2 linked regions of the Sporocytophaga myxococcoides genome follow. Each later gene encodes a partner of the first gene's protein in a complex. Links are inferred from orthologs where the notes say so. Each region holds a gene or a part of one and is shown in the gene's direction. Other genes may lie near its edges.

The links.
Region 2: the proteins of MYP_RS22120 (region 1) and pheT are in contact, whole or in part, in a crystal structure (PDB 6P24), measured with the Escherichia coli proteins. The link is inferred for Sporocytophaga myxococcoides from one-to-one orthologs.

Annotation. Positions count from the first base shown.
Region 1 is NZ_BBLT01000012.1:95,999-103,118, reverse strand. What follows is about bases 2,695-5,676. They hold MYP_RS22120 (phenylalanine--tRNA ligase subunit alpha), read left to right. Parts: upstream 2,695-3,663; coding sequence 3,664-4,689; downstream 4,690-5,676. Other genes in these bases: MYP_RS22115 (DMT family transporter), read right to left, coding at 4,911-5,240; MYP_RS22125 (ABC-F family ATP-binding cassette domain-containing protein), read left to right, coding at 2,695-3,484. Also shown: MYP_RS22135 (AAA domain-containing protein), read right to left, coding at 1-128; bifunctional diaminohydroxyphosphoribosylaminopyrimidine deaminase/5-amino-6-(5-phosphoribosylamino)uracil reductase RibD, read right to left, coding at 141-1,145; more of MYP_RS22125, read left to right, coding at 1,844-2,694; MYP_RS22110 (hypothetical protein), read left to right, coding at 5,800-6,270; MYP_RS22105 (ZIP family metal transporter), read right to left, coding at 6,346-7,086; MYP_RS22100 (SAM-dependent methyltransferase), read right to left, coding at 7,090-7,120.
Region 2 is NZ_BBLT01000001.1:81,212-88,450, reverse strand. What follows is about bases 1,209-4,309. They hold pheT (phenylalanine--tRNA ligase subunit beta), read left to right. Parts: upstream 1,209-1,606; coding sequence 1,607-4,012; downstream 4,013-4,309. Other genes in these bases: MYP_RS00385 (hypothetical protein), read left to right, coding at 4,016-4,309; MYP_RS00395 (DUF1684 domain-containing protein), read left to right, coding at 1,209-1,556. Outside these bases: RadC family protein, read left to right, coding at 233-928; more of MYP_RS00395, read left to right, coding at 912-1,208; more of MYP_RS00385, read left to right, coding at 4,310-4,315; MYP_RS00380 (cell division protein ZapA), read left to right, coding at 4,337-4,624; rny (ribonuclease Y), read left to right, coding at 4,725-6,290; MYP_RS00370 (hypothetical protein), read left to right, coding at 6,408-6,737; MYP_RS00365 (hypothetical protein), read right to left, coding at 6,806-7,239.

The DNA of each region.
Region 1 (7,120 bases):
TTCTGATAAACAAAATCAAGATCATGCAGATCCAAGTCTGAAGCTGTAAGCCTGAGCATGAGCAATGACTTGTTCTGACCGGTAAGATTCGTTAACTTTTTAAGATATGATTTTAAAACTTGCTGCATACTTCAGGTAATTTATCTTTTATAATAAACCCAAAGTTCATCTTCCTCAATCTTAATTATATCTTCAGGTTTGCCTCTCATACCCGGAGCAGGTATACCATTTTCAAACGAATGTGGAGACTTAAATATTCTAATTTCATCATAAAGTCCCTCTGAAATGAACAGATTTAAAAGAACAGAACCTCCTTCAATAATAATCGATTGAATTTTACGTCTATGCAGATCGTCAAGCAAAGCTCGTATAAAATTCTCTTCAGGAAGTTTTATGTAGGTGACATTGTTGCTTTCTTCATCTTTAAAAAGATTATAACAGAAAGTTTTTTGAGAGCCATCGAATAAGTTAAGATTGGAAGGCAATTCAAGATTTCGGTCAATAGAAACTCTTACCGGATTTTTGCCGGGCCAGTTGCGGGTATTTAGTTGAGGATTGTCATACAATGCCGTATTTTTCCCAACCGCAATAGCGTCCTCCTCTGTTCTCCATTTGTGTACCAACTTCCTTGAAATCTTTCCGCTTATCCATTTGGATGAATAATCGTTGCGCGCGACGAAGCCATCAGAAGTTTCTGCCCATTTCAGGATTATATAAGGTCTTTTTTTCTGAATAAATGTAAAAAAACGAGCATTCAGCTTGTCTCCATATGCACTTAATATACCAGTTGCCACTTCCATCCCATGATCCCTCAGTAATTGAATTCCTTTACCTGCAACTAGTGGGTTAGGATCCGTATTGGCAATAATGACTTTCCTGAAAGGATATTTAATTAGCAATTCCGCACAAGGAGGTGTTTTCCCATAGTGTGCACACGGCTCAAGTGTCACGTAAATATCAGCTCCGTCAAGCATGTTTTTGTCAGAAACAGATGAGATGGCATTTACTTCAGCATGTGGTCCTCCATATTCCATATGCCAGCCTTCTCCAATCACGACTTCGTCTTTTACAATTACACATCCAACCATCGGATTGGGGCTAACCTTTCCACGACCATTTGCTGCAAGGTCGAAAGCACGTCGCATAAATATCTCTTCCATTTTCTAGTTCAGGCTTTCCGTTCTACAAGTTAATCTATGATTCTGAAAATGGCAATATTCAGAATAGTGCTTTTGTTGCTGAAAGAAGCAATAGATATAATTGAACTTCTCCTGGTTTCCATTGTAACATAATAGAATATAACTCTAGGTTAATTATAGGAATTCTGATAATTTCATTATATTATTAATAATAATTGTCCAAAAGCTGAAATTTTTGAAGATTATCTACTAAAAAATAAATTCTGGAAATGACCAGTAATTTTGTTTTTAGGGATCCTTGCTGAGTCTGAGTATTAATATAAAGACAAGAGTATTGGAGAGATTCAGCTTCTATAATTATAATAATTTTAAAAAACGCCTCCCCCGATTCCTCTTTTAATTTCTCAATCATAATTTATTACTTCTGGTCCTGATATTTTTCAGGATCAGAAGCTTACCTTTTATTTTAAATACCTGTTAAAGCTGATTTTAGAATTTAATTTGTGCAAAAGTCTAAAAATGTCTGATCTCGGAAATATTTTTTTAAAATCTTATTTTTCAGGCTAAATACATTCAGATAAATCAAATCAGTAGGAATATTCCGATATAAAATCTTCACGGTAGACTAAATTCGGAATTTTTCATTCCCGGGTATCGTTGAAAAATACGTATCTTTACACCCTTAATTTTATTATAAAATCTCCATGATTTCAGTTGACGGACTTACAGTAGCTTTTGGCGGCAGAACACTTTTCAGCGATGTTACTTTCAATATCAATGATAATGACAGAATAGCCCTTATGGGAAAAAACGGTGCAGGAAAATCTACCATGTTAAAAATTATTGCCGGTGTAGATAAACCGACAAAAGGAAAAATAACTGCACCCAACGGAGCTGTTATTGCTTACCTGCCACAGCACCTGCTACTGGATGACGATAGCACTGTTTTTGAAGAAACTTCCAAGGCATTTGCTTCTATCCTCAATATGAAAAAGGAAATTGATGCTCTGAATAAGGAACTTGAAACAAGGACAGATTACGAATCTGAAGAATACTATAAAATTATTGAACGCGTCTCTGAAGTCAGTGAGCAGTATTATTCCATAGAAGAAATTAATTTCGACGCTGAAGTAGAAAAGACTTTGCTGGGTTTGGGATTCGTGAGAGAGAATTTTACAAGACCTACCAGCGAGTTCAGCGGCGGGTGGCGGATGCGTATTGAACTTGCTAAAATCCTTTTACAGTCTCCGGACCTTATATTGCTCGATGAGCCTACCAACCATCTGGATATAGAATCTATTCAATGGCTGGAAGATTTTCTGGTAAACAGCGCAAAGGCAGTGATGGTCATTTCTCACGACAGAGCCTTTGTCGATAATATTACCAATCGTACCATTGAAGTGACAATGGGCCGTATTTATGACTACAAAACAAATTATTCTCACTATCTGCAATTAAGAGAAGAGCGTCGTCAGCATCAGCAGAAGGCGTTTGACGAACAGCAACGTTTTATTGCGGACACGACCGAGTTTATCGATCGCTTTAAAGGCACTTATTCAAAAACACTTCAGGTTCAGTCACGCGTAAAAATGCTTGAAAAGCTGGAACCAATTGAGGTGGATGAGGTGGATACTTCATCTTTAAATCTTAAGTTCCCTCCAGCCCCACGTTCAGGTAACTATCCTGTAATTGCCAATGAAATGGGTAAAACTTATGGTGATCATGTTGTATTTAAAGATGCATCCTTCACTATTGAAAGAGGCGAGAAGATTGCTTTTGTAGGAAAGAATGGTGAAGGTAAGTCTACTATGATAAAAGCTATCATGGGGGAAATTGATTTTGACGGAAAGCTTGAAGTGGGCCACAATGCAATGATAGGTTACTTCGCCCAGAATCAGGCATCCTTACTTGACGAAGAGCTGACGGTATTCCAGACGATCGATAATATAGCTGTTGGTGATATCAGAACAAAAATCAGAGATATTTTGGGAGCCTTCATGTTTGGTGGTGATGCTTCTGCTAAGAAAGTTAAGGTATTGTCGGGAGGAGAAAAGACAAGGCTTGCAATGATTAAATTACTCTTAGAGCCTGTAAATCTCCTGATCCTCGATGAGCCTACCAACCACCTGGATATGAAAACCAAGGATATCCTTAAAGAGGCGCTTCTTGCATTTGATGGTACTATCATACTTGTTTCTCACGACAGAGATTTCCTTAGCGGCCTTGCTACAAAGGTTTTTGAGTTCGGAAATAAAAGAGTGAAAGAGCATTTCGAAGATATTAACGGGTTCTTGAGAAATAAGAAAATGGAAAATCTTCGTGAGATAGAGCGTAAGGTGAAGTAACTTTGAGCTTAAAGACTAAATTATAAAGTTGAAAAGACTAGTCATTAATTTTCAACCCCAACAAAAGAAATTGATAATATAAGAAAGCAAAAGAATAAAGTTTAATGTATAAGGTTTAAGGTTGGAAAGGCCGATAACTTTCAACTTATAACTTTCAACTTTTAACTTAACAAGATAGTATGTTAGACAAGATAAAAGGTGTTTCGGAAGAAATAGAGCAATTTCAGATAGATACTAAAGATAGTCTTGAGAAATTCAGACTAACGTTTATTAGCAAAAAAGGTAAGGTTACGGAATTGTTTGACCTACTGAAGCAGGTGCCTAATGAAGAAAAGAGAGCGGTAGGAGCTGAGCTGAATGTTTTGAAAAATGCAGCTCAGGCCAAGCTTTTACACTTTACAGAGGTGTTTGAACAGGCAGCTTCTCAAAATGCTTCTTCAGGAAAGGATCTTACACTCCCTGGAATACCTGATCTGAATGGTACGCGTCACCCTCTTTCTATGGTGCGTGAAGAAATTACCCAGATATTCGAACGTATGGGCTTCAATCTTTCCGAAGGTCCTGAGATTGAAGATGACTGGCATAACTTTACTGCCCTGAACTTTCCTCTTAACCATCCAGCCAGAGAAATGCAGGATACTTTTTTCATTGAGAAAAATCCTGACATTGCTTTAAGAACACATACTTCATCTGTGCAGGTAAGAGTGATGGAAAGTCAGAAGCCTCCTATCAGGACTTTATCTCCGGGAAGAGTATATAGAAATGAAGCAATCTCTGCGAGAGCGCATTGTGTATTTCATCAGGTAGAAGGTTTGTATATAGATGAAAATGTAAGCTTTGCAGATTTGAAGCAAACCCTTTATCACTTTGTGAAAGAGATGTTCGGGAAAGATACCAAACTTAGGTTCAGGCCTTCATTCTTTCCTTTCACGGAGCCTAGCGCGGAAATTGACATCAGTTGTCTGATTTGTAAAGGAGAGGGCTGCAATATCTGCAAGCATTCCGGTTGGGTGGAAATTGGTGGCTCTGGAATGGTAGATCCCAATGTACTTGAGAATGCAAAAATAGATTCAAAGAAATATTCAGGTTATGCTTTCGGTATGGGTATTGAAAGAATTACCATGCTTAAGTACCAGATCAAAGACCTTCGTTTGTTCACAGAGAACGACGTGAGATTCCTGAAGCAGTTTACTTTTTTAGGCTAAATAGTTAAGCTGAAAGTAGTTTAATGATTTAATTAATACTTAAAATATTAGGGATAATAAAAAAGCAGCTTTTGACAGCTGCTTTTTTATTGTTGTGCTTTCATTTTTTTAAGACTAATTAGAATTAGTCATTGAAAAATCCGGTTAATCACTATATTAATCTTGGTTAAGATCTATTGATAGATTGATTATCAAAGGTGTTTTTTAATGCTTATCTCGATTTAAGCTTGAGAAGAGGATTGTGATAAATTCAGTATTAGTACTCCAATAAGAATAAGTGCAATAGCTATAACTCTGCTCAGAGAAATACTTTCATTAAAAACAAGCATCCCCACTGCTGTAAGTAATGCAGTGCCAACGCCTGACCACACAGCATAAGCAGTTCCAAGCTCAATTTTTTTAATGGACAGGTTAAAGAAATAATAACTAATGATATAAAAAGCTATCATTAAGATAGTAGGTATGATCTTCGAAAAACTATTCGAAAATCGGATCATCACTGTGCCTACAACTTCTGTCACGATTGCGAGAGAAAGGTATATCCAGTTCATAACAATATATATTTAGAGGTGAAAGCTGCCTCAAAAGCTATTGTCGGATGAATAAGTGAAAGAGGATGGAATTTGAATCAAGTTTCACTTTCTCATCAGGCAATAGAATTCCTTTGAGACAAGCTCATAATTGATTTTATTATCATTGATTTGTATCGGGAGTTTTGAAAAGAAGGAAAATGCAATTTCCTTGTCCCGTTTAATTAGGGGACTTTAGGTATCTAGTTGTTCTCTGAAAAATTTAAGGAATTGCATATAGTACTTAAACCGTATTTTGCTACTGAGGGTTCCATTTACATGATGGGAATGTAAGGTGTTGGTATTTAGTGTTTAAGAACTGGAGGTGAAGTGTCGTTTTGTTAAATCTATTGTAATCTGACAGATCTTCAGGGGATTAAATTTAAGGCTGAATAAGTTTCAGAATAAAAAAAACTTTCTCTTTAGGTTTATGTGCCTGGTTTTCATTGTTTATGAGATTTGTTTTTCGAAAAACGAATTATTGTTTTTGAATCTACCTCTATTTTTTTTCGTATTAATCTCCCAAACAAAATAAAAGACTATGATTCAGTTCAGACAATTGTATTTCAGCTTAGTTCTGTCATTGTTTACATTGGCTTCAGTTATTGCTAATCCTGCAGTTGATAAAGTGAAGGTCAAAAACTACCTGTTGAAGACGAATCGCACAATTGGTTTTGCACACATGGTTGTAAAAAAGACAAAAGTATTTAATGGAAATCTAAGTAAGTCCGTTAATCATGAAAGACTTGCTAAAAAATACTATAATGAAAATCAACTGGAGAAGGCGTTGTATCACTCTTACAGAGCACGCGTTTTAGCAAATGAAGTAATAGCAGAGAACAAAGCAAAGGCTCCAATGGATGCTAGCTTTACTGCGGAAGAGCAACAAATGACAAGCGGAAAACCATCGGATCGGCAATTGGATGATGATTTGGCAAAAGAAGTACCGGCAAGTGTAAATGGAAAAGACGAGGATCTGATGAACGGAAACCTTGATATCGATATTCAGTAAGAAAGCAACCGCAAGAGCAAGAAAATATATCTTTAGAAATATGATTAGTTCTCTTGCTCTTGTTCAACGTCTTGCTTACAAAAGGTATTCTGCAATTATTGCTGAAACTGCACCAAGCACAGAAACAAGAAGTCTGTTCGCTTTAAACTTGTGATTAGGGCTTGTCTCAAAGAAGATCGTGGTAGATATATAAAGAAAGTTACCTGCGATTACCCCAAATAAAAAGATAAACCAGTTCAGTTCGAAGAATTCATGATCAAAGGCCCAATGACTGAGTAATAATCCCATCGGAGAGGCCAATGCAAAAAGCACTAATAATAATACTGCAATAACCTTGTTTCTCATAGAGAATACAAGCACTGACATAAGCGCAAAAGCTTCCGGAATTTTATGTAATAGCAATCCGTACAACAAGGTATGTGATTCTCCATGGCTATGGCCGTGCGAAGGATGAGCAACAAGGGTTCCTTCCAGAAAGGCATGAATACAAATTGAGATTAAAAGTGAGTATGGAATTTGAGAATGTCCAAGCTCATGATCATGGATATGAATATGCCCATGCTCTACCCCTGAAGAAAAGTATTCAAGTACCATTTGGAAAAAGAAGCCTGTAAGCACTGCAATTCCCGCAAAGCGTATATCTCCTGATTCCAGGAAGAGCTCAGGAAGGATATGCATCACAGTAATGCTGAACAGATAAGCACCACTAAAAGACAATACAACCTTAAATCTTTGGAGATTTAGATTTGGAATGAAAAACACAGCTAAGCCTGCCAGCAAAGCCGAACTAAATAGGAGCAGTAGTGATATTACCATTCTTTAATTATAATTTTCTTTCTCCAGAATAAAG
Region 2 (7,239 bases), on another replicon or contig:
AATAAATTTGTTATAAAAAACCTTGTACTGAATAATGTACAAGGTTTTTATTTTTATAGTACTCACATTCATCTCTTTAATGCTCAAGCCCTTATAAACATTTCCTTTATATTTTTTTTCCAATACTCCATCACATTAAAAAATCAGCTGATATAATCCTAAAAAAGTTTATCTCCTATTGAGTCAGACTTTTTTATTTTTATATTTATCCCAATATTTTTTTTCAATAGCTATGGAAGATGTTAAATACTTAAAAATTTTAAGCTGGGCTGAAGAAGACAGACCCAGGGAAAAACTTATTCTGAAAGGGAAAGAATCTCTTTCAGATGCCGAATTAATGGCAATATTATTAGGGTCGGGAACGGTATCTTTAAGTGCTGTCGATGTCGCAAAGCTCATTTTGAAGGAATGTAACAACAATCTGAACGATCTTGCAAAACTGAGTGTCAAAGACTTACAAAAATTCAAGGGAATTGGCGAAGCTAAAGCCATTACAATCATAAGCGCCCTCGAGCTTGGCAGAAGGCGTAAAGAAGCTTTACAGAATAAGAGGGAAAAAATTACCTGCGCCTCTGATGCATTTGATATAATGAAACCTAATCTGCTGGATCTTCAGCACGAGGAGTTTTGGATTATTTTGCTCAACAGATCCAATGCTGTTATTAAAAAAGTCTTTATAAGTTCAGGTGGCATTGCCGGAACTGTGGCAGATCCTAAATTGATATACAAACATGCACTTGAACATCTTGCTAGTGCAATAATCCTCGTCCACAATCATCCAAGTGGCAACCTGAAACCTAGCGAGGCAGATATTTCGTTAACCCGTAAATTAAAACAAGCAGGATCCTTTCTGGAAATACCTGTACTGGACCACCTGATCTTTACTGATCATGGATATTATAGTTTTGCAGATGAAGACAAACTTTGATACAATAAAAACCAAGCACATCCTTTGGACTGGTATGGGTGTTGCTTTCGTATTGGTAATCCTCTCTTTTGTGTTTAGCAATATCAAAACAAGCTACAAACAAAACGTGGAAGATTACAGAAGACAGAGAAATGACTTTTTCAGACATTCTCCACTGTCTCCCATAGAAGATAAGGAAGCATTCACCACACTAAATTACTTCATACCAAATCCTAAATATAAAGTGGAGGCAGAACTCTACCCCCTTTCTGATTCTTCAGAAATCACAATCACAAGGAATGATGGCAGAAAAGACACTTATAAAAAATTTGCGACTGCTTCATTTACATTAGAAAAAAAGCCTTTACAACTGACCCTTCTCATTTCAAAAGATTCATCCAACAATGAACTAAATGCTTTTATTCCTTTTTCTGATAAAACCAACGGAGGCGAAACTTATAGCGGAGGCAGATACCTCGATTTAAAAATAACTGATAAAAAACATGCTGTAATTGACTTTAACTTTGCTTATAACCCATTTTGTGTGTATAGTTATAAATACAGCTGTCCTTTACCTCCACCAGAAAATCATCTGGATATAGAAATTCCTGCGGGAGAAAAAATATGGGAAAAGCCTCAGGAGAAATAAGCGTTTTAAGTAATTTTACAAATTACACATATCAAGGTTAAAATTTACAAATGAAAATTTCATATAATTGGCTACAGCAGTATATCCAACTTTCAGAACCTGCTGAAGAAATAGGTGCTCTGCTTACAAAATCAGGTCTGGAGGTTGAAGGAATTGAGAAATTTGAAAGCATTCAGGGAGGCTTAAGCGGCATTGTAATAGGGAAAGTTTTAACCTCTGAAAAACACCCTGGTGCCGATAAACTTAAAAAAACGACTGTTGATATTGGCAATGGAACCATTCTTCCTATTGTTTGCGGAGCTGCTAATGTTGCCGAAGGACAAAAGGTAGTTGTTGCAACTGTTGGTGCCACCTTATATCCTACAGATGGCGAACCTTTTAAAATCAGCAAAGCGAAAATAAGAGGAGAAGTTTCTGAAGGAATGATTTGTGCGGAAGATGAAATCGGTTTAGGCAAATCTCACGATGGTATTATGGTACTTCAAACCGAATTACCTGTAGGGACTTCAGCTGCCGAATATTTTAAAGTAGAAAATGATTATACTTTTGAAATAGGCCTTACTCCTAACCGTGCTGATGCTGCCTCTCACCTTGGTGTGGCCAGAGATTTGAGAGCGCTTTTGAAAAGAGAAATTTGCAAAGGAGAGGAAAAATCTCTACCAGCTCCAAAGGAAAAACTTAATTTTAATGTTTCAGTAGAAAATTCAGAAGCATGCCCTAGATATTCTGGCTTAGTCATTAAAGGTATTTCAGTAAAAGAATCTCCTGAATGGCTTAAAAACAGATTGAAATCTATCGGCCTCTCCCCTATTAACAATATTGTAGACGTCACCAATTTTATTCTGCACGACCTTGGCCAACCACTCCATGCATTTGACCTTGCCAATGTTGGAAATACAGTTAAAGTAAAAACAGTGGCAGAGGGGACTGAATTTGTTACTTTAGATGGAAATAAAAGAAGATTGACTGCCAAAGATCTTATAATTTGCAATGCTGAAAAACCTATGTGTATTGCAGGTGTTTTTGGTGGACTGGATTCAGGTGTAAAAGCTGATACGACTGCCATCTTTCTTGAAAGTGCTTATTTTTCTCCCGACTTTGTTCGAAAAACTGCTCAGCATCATGGAATCAAAACAGATTCCTCTTTTAGATTTGAAAGGGGCACAGATCCGAATATTACCGTTAATGCTCTTAAAAAAGCTGCAAATCTGATCCTTGAAATTGCTGGAGGAGAAATTGCTTCAGACCTTATTGATATTTACCCTACTCCTATTCAAAACTTTGAAATAGAAACTTCATTTTCCTATATCCATAAACTGATTGGTAAAAAGATTCCTTCTGAAACCATTATAGATATTCTTTCCAATCTTGGGATCAGTATATTAGAAGCAAAAGATGATAATCTTAAAGTTTCAGTCCCGCCTTTTAAAGTTGATGTCCAGAGAGAGGCAGATATTGTTGAGGAAGTTTTAAGGATTTACGGATACGATAATATTGAAATCAATACTAAAATCAGAACAGAATACATCGCTGACTTCCCTAAAAAAGATAAAGCAAAACTTCACAACAAACTTGGAAATTTGCTTGCGGGAGCGGGATTTTCAGAAATTGTGACAAATTCTCTTACAAAAGAAAGCTATCAGAAACTAATTGAAAATAGTGAAAATCCTGTATTGATTTTAAATAAACTTAGTGAAGATTTGGGGGTAATGCGCCAAACATTGCTCTTCTCAGGCCTTGAAGTCATTGCTTACAATGTAAATCGAAGACAAAAAGACCTGAAATTCTATGAGTTTGGGAAAACATATTTCAAAACTGAGAAAGGTTATACCGAAAAAGATCGTCTTGCATTATTTATTACAGGAAATCAACATGATGAATCCTGGATAACAAAAGATACACCGTCTGATTTCTTTACACTGAAAAACTTCATTCAGAGAATTATTGAAAAACTTAATATTAAAGGTTTAGCAATTAAGACAATTTCGAATAATTATTTCTCCGAAGGCCTTGACTACCAAATAAAAGGTAAAACTTTAGTTCAGTTCGGAAAAATAGCTGATAAAATTTTAAAGGCTACAGATTTAAAACAAGCTGTTTACTTTGCAGACTTTAATGCAGCCTTACTTTTAGACCTTTTATCAGAAAACACTGTATATCAGGAAATTTCAAAATTCCCTGAAGTAAGAAGAGATCTATCATTAGTGATTGACAAAGGAGTTACTTTTGAACAGATTAAACAATTGGCTCAGAGCAAGGAAAGAAAGCTATTACAGGAAGTTAATGTCTTTGATGTATATGAAGGCTCAAATTTGGGAGACAACAAAAAATCTTACTCTGTAAGTTTCTATCTTCAGGACAATGAGAAAACTTTAACAGATAAAGTTATTGATCAAACCATGCAAAAACTCATGGATTCCTTTGAAAAAGATCTTGGAGCTATTATCAGAAAGTAATTAATGAAGGATAAGCGTGAGTTATTAGTAAAACTTGATTTTTTTGAGGCTAAAATCAAAAGCATACTGAATGAATTGCATTCGGCCAAGGCTGAATTGATTAAGATTAAAGAAGAAAATCAAGACTTAAAAGCGGTAATCGAACGCCAAAATCAAGAGATAAAAAACTTTCAAAATCAAGAGAAAATTAGTAAAATTGTATCGTCAATAGCAGAGGATGCTCATAATCCTTCAGAATTAAAGCTGAAAATTAACGAGTATATTAGAGAAATTGATAAGTGTATAGCACATTTAAGTGAATAATTTAAGATCATAATTCCCTGAATGGGAGAACTTTCTATAAAAATCAGAATCGCAGAAAGGGAATACCCCATGCGTGTAGATGCTGCTGAAGAAGAGCGACTTAGGATCGCTGGCAGATTGATTAATGAAAGAATAAAAATGTATAGGGATCAGTTTGGAATAGATGACAAGCAGGATCTTCTGGCAATGGTCGCGTTTGACTGCTTTGCTGAAGGACTGCGGACAGATGCTGAAAACCAAAAGTATATAAATGAATTAGAGTCCAAAATAACCCATTTGGATCACCTGATTTCAAATTCCGGTATCTGATTTAGAATCCCTGTTTCTGATCTATTGTTTTTGCTTAAAAGTTAGAAAACTTTTTCATTTCCCCTTCTGCCTTTTTTAATTAACCCCTAAAACCAAAAAAATGGTAGATGTTCTATTTTATATCATAACTGCAATTGTATTCCTGGGAATCGGGTTTGCAATTGGCAGATACCTTCTTATGAAGGTTTTCAAAAAACACGAGGAAGAAGCGCTGGCCAAGTCTCAATTAATCATTAAGGAAGCTGAAATTCAAGGAGAAAGCATTAAGAAAGAAAAAATTCTACAGGCTAAGGAAAACTATTTGAAAATCAAAGCGGAATTTGAAGAGGAAGCTAACAAGAAAAAAAACATCATTATTCAAAATGAGAACAAGCTGAAACAAAGAGAAGGTAATCTTTCAAAGTTGCTGGAAACCAATTCAAGAAAGGAAGCAGAGTTGGAAAGCATGAAAGAAAACCTTGCAGCTCAGATGGAGATCATCAACAAAAGAAAGGATGAGCTTGAAAAAATGAAAGCTTCTCAAGTGACAAAATTGGAAAAAATTGCCAATCTTACTGCTGAAGAAGCAAAACAAAGTCTGGTAGAAGCTTTGAAAGATGAGGCTCGTTCCAAAGCATCTTCCTACATTAAAGACATTGTTGACGAGGCTAAGCTTACTGCTACAAAAGAAGCCAAAAAAGTAGTCATTGAAACAATTCAAAGAACTGCGACAGAAAATGCAATTGAAAACTGTGTTTCCATTTTCAATATTGAAAGTGATGATATCAAAGGTAAAATCATTGGTCGTGAAGGTAGAAACATCAGAGCTCTAGAAGCAGCAACTGGAGTGGAAATTATTGTAGATGATACCCCAGAGGCCATTATTATCAGCGGTTTTGATCCTGTAAGAAGAGAAGTCGCAAGACTTTCATTGCACAGACTTGTTCAGGATGGAAGAATTCACCCTGCCAGAATTGAGGAAGTTGTTGCCAAAACTTTCAAAAATATAGAGGAAGAGATTATTGAAATTGGAGAGCGCACAGTTATTGATCTTGGTATTCATGGTTTACACCCTGAATTAATCAAGATGGTAGGAAGAATGCGTTTCAGGTCTTCATACGGACAAAACCTGCTCCAGCATTCCAGAGAAGTTGCTAAACTTGCTGCTACTATGGCTGCAGAACTTGGACTTAACGCCAAACTTGCAAAAAGAGCAGGACTTCTTCATGATATCGGTAAAGTTTCTCCTGAAGAGCCTGAATTACCCCATGCGATTCTAGGAATGGAACTCGCTAAAAAATACAAAGAAAGTCCTGAAGTGTGCAATGCTATTGGAGCGCACCATGATGAAATAGAAATGACCTCACTTCTTTCTCCTATTATTCAGGTATGTGATGCGGTTAGCGGATCAAGGCCAGGAGCAAGAAGAGAAGTTATGGAGTCTTACATTAAGAGACTTAAAGAACTGGAAGAACTTGCATTGTCTTTTGATGGAGTTACAAAATGTTATGCTATACAAGCAGGTAGAGAGCTAAGAATAATGGTTGATGCTGAAAATGTCTCTGACGAAAAAGCAGGAACATTATCTTTCGATATATCTAAAAAGATTGAAACAGATATGCAGTACCCTGGTCAGATCAAAGTAACGGTTATCAGAGAAATGAGAGCTGTCAGCTACGCGAAATAATAAAATCATTCATTTATAGCAAAGGCTGACCGGTTAATGGTCAGCCTTTTTCATTAGCATCAGCAATACTTTTAACTTTTTTAATTCCCTGCCTGTTTTCCTATAAAGGAATTGGAAATGAGAACTATACTTTCTTCAACCACAACAATGGATATTGCCTCTTCAGAAACAAGAATGGCAGGAACTTTTTTCGGATTTTTCGCAAGAATTTCCCTTGATGCACAACCGGGAGATAATGAAGTCATCATTCATAGTCTGCCATTTGGGACAAAATGTATAACAGTTTGGATGATGGAGTGGTCAATTCCTAATAATCCTCATGTAGGGGATGCAGTATTCTACACGAATAGTGTTCAACTCTTTGACAATGGCACCAAATGCAGAGTAAAATATCGTCTGGACTTTCCAACTGCCCTTCCAGCAGCAGCTTCTATCATTTGCGGATAAAGTGATACATTATAAAAAAAGCTGCCCTTTTTAGGGACAGCTTTTTATAACAATAAAACTTTTTCTTCTTAAAAATAGAAATGTAGATTCAGATTGGCATTCAGATTATCCAAGCCTAACCCGAAGTTATTAATTCCAGTTGAATTATTGGGAGTTGGTTTCGCTTCATATACAACAGCATTTCCTGTAGCATTATTCATCGCCTGCAGCTTTACAGAATCACTTTTTTTGTTTGCAATTCCTATTGTGTAACCAAATTCAGCACCAATAGAAAGCTTTGGAGCGAAGAAATATTCTATTCCGGCAAAACCTCTGACTCCAGCAAATAATGTAGTGCCGTGATTATATTCAGTCCATCTTGAGATAGTAGAATCTGCTCCTGGAATTCTATTGTAAGCATTTTCATAAGAAACCGGTGTGGGAAAATTTACCCCCATTCCATTTCCATAATCAGCTTTTTCCTTTACTTTGTTAAAACCTAAAAGAACCTCTGCTCCATACA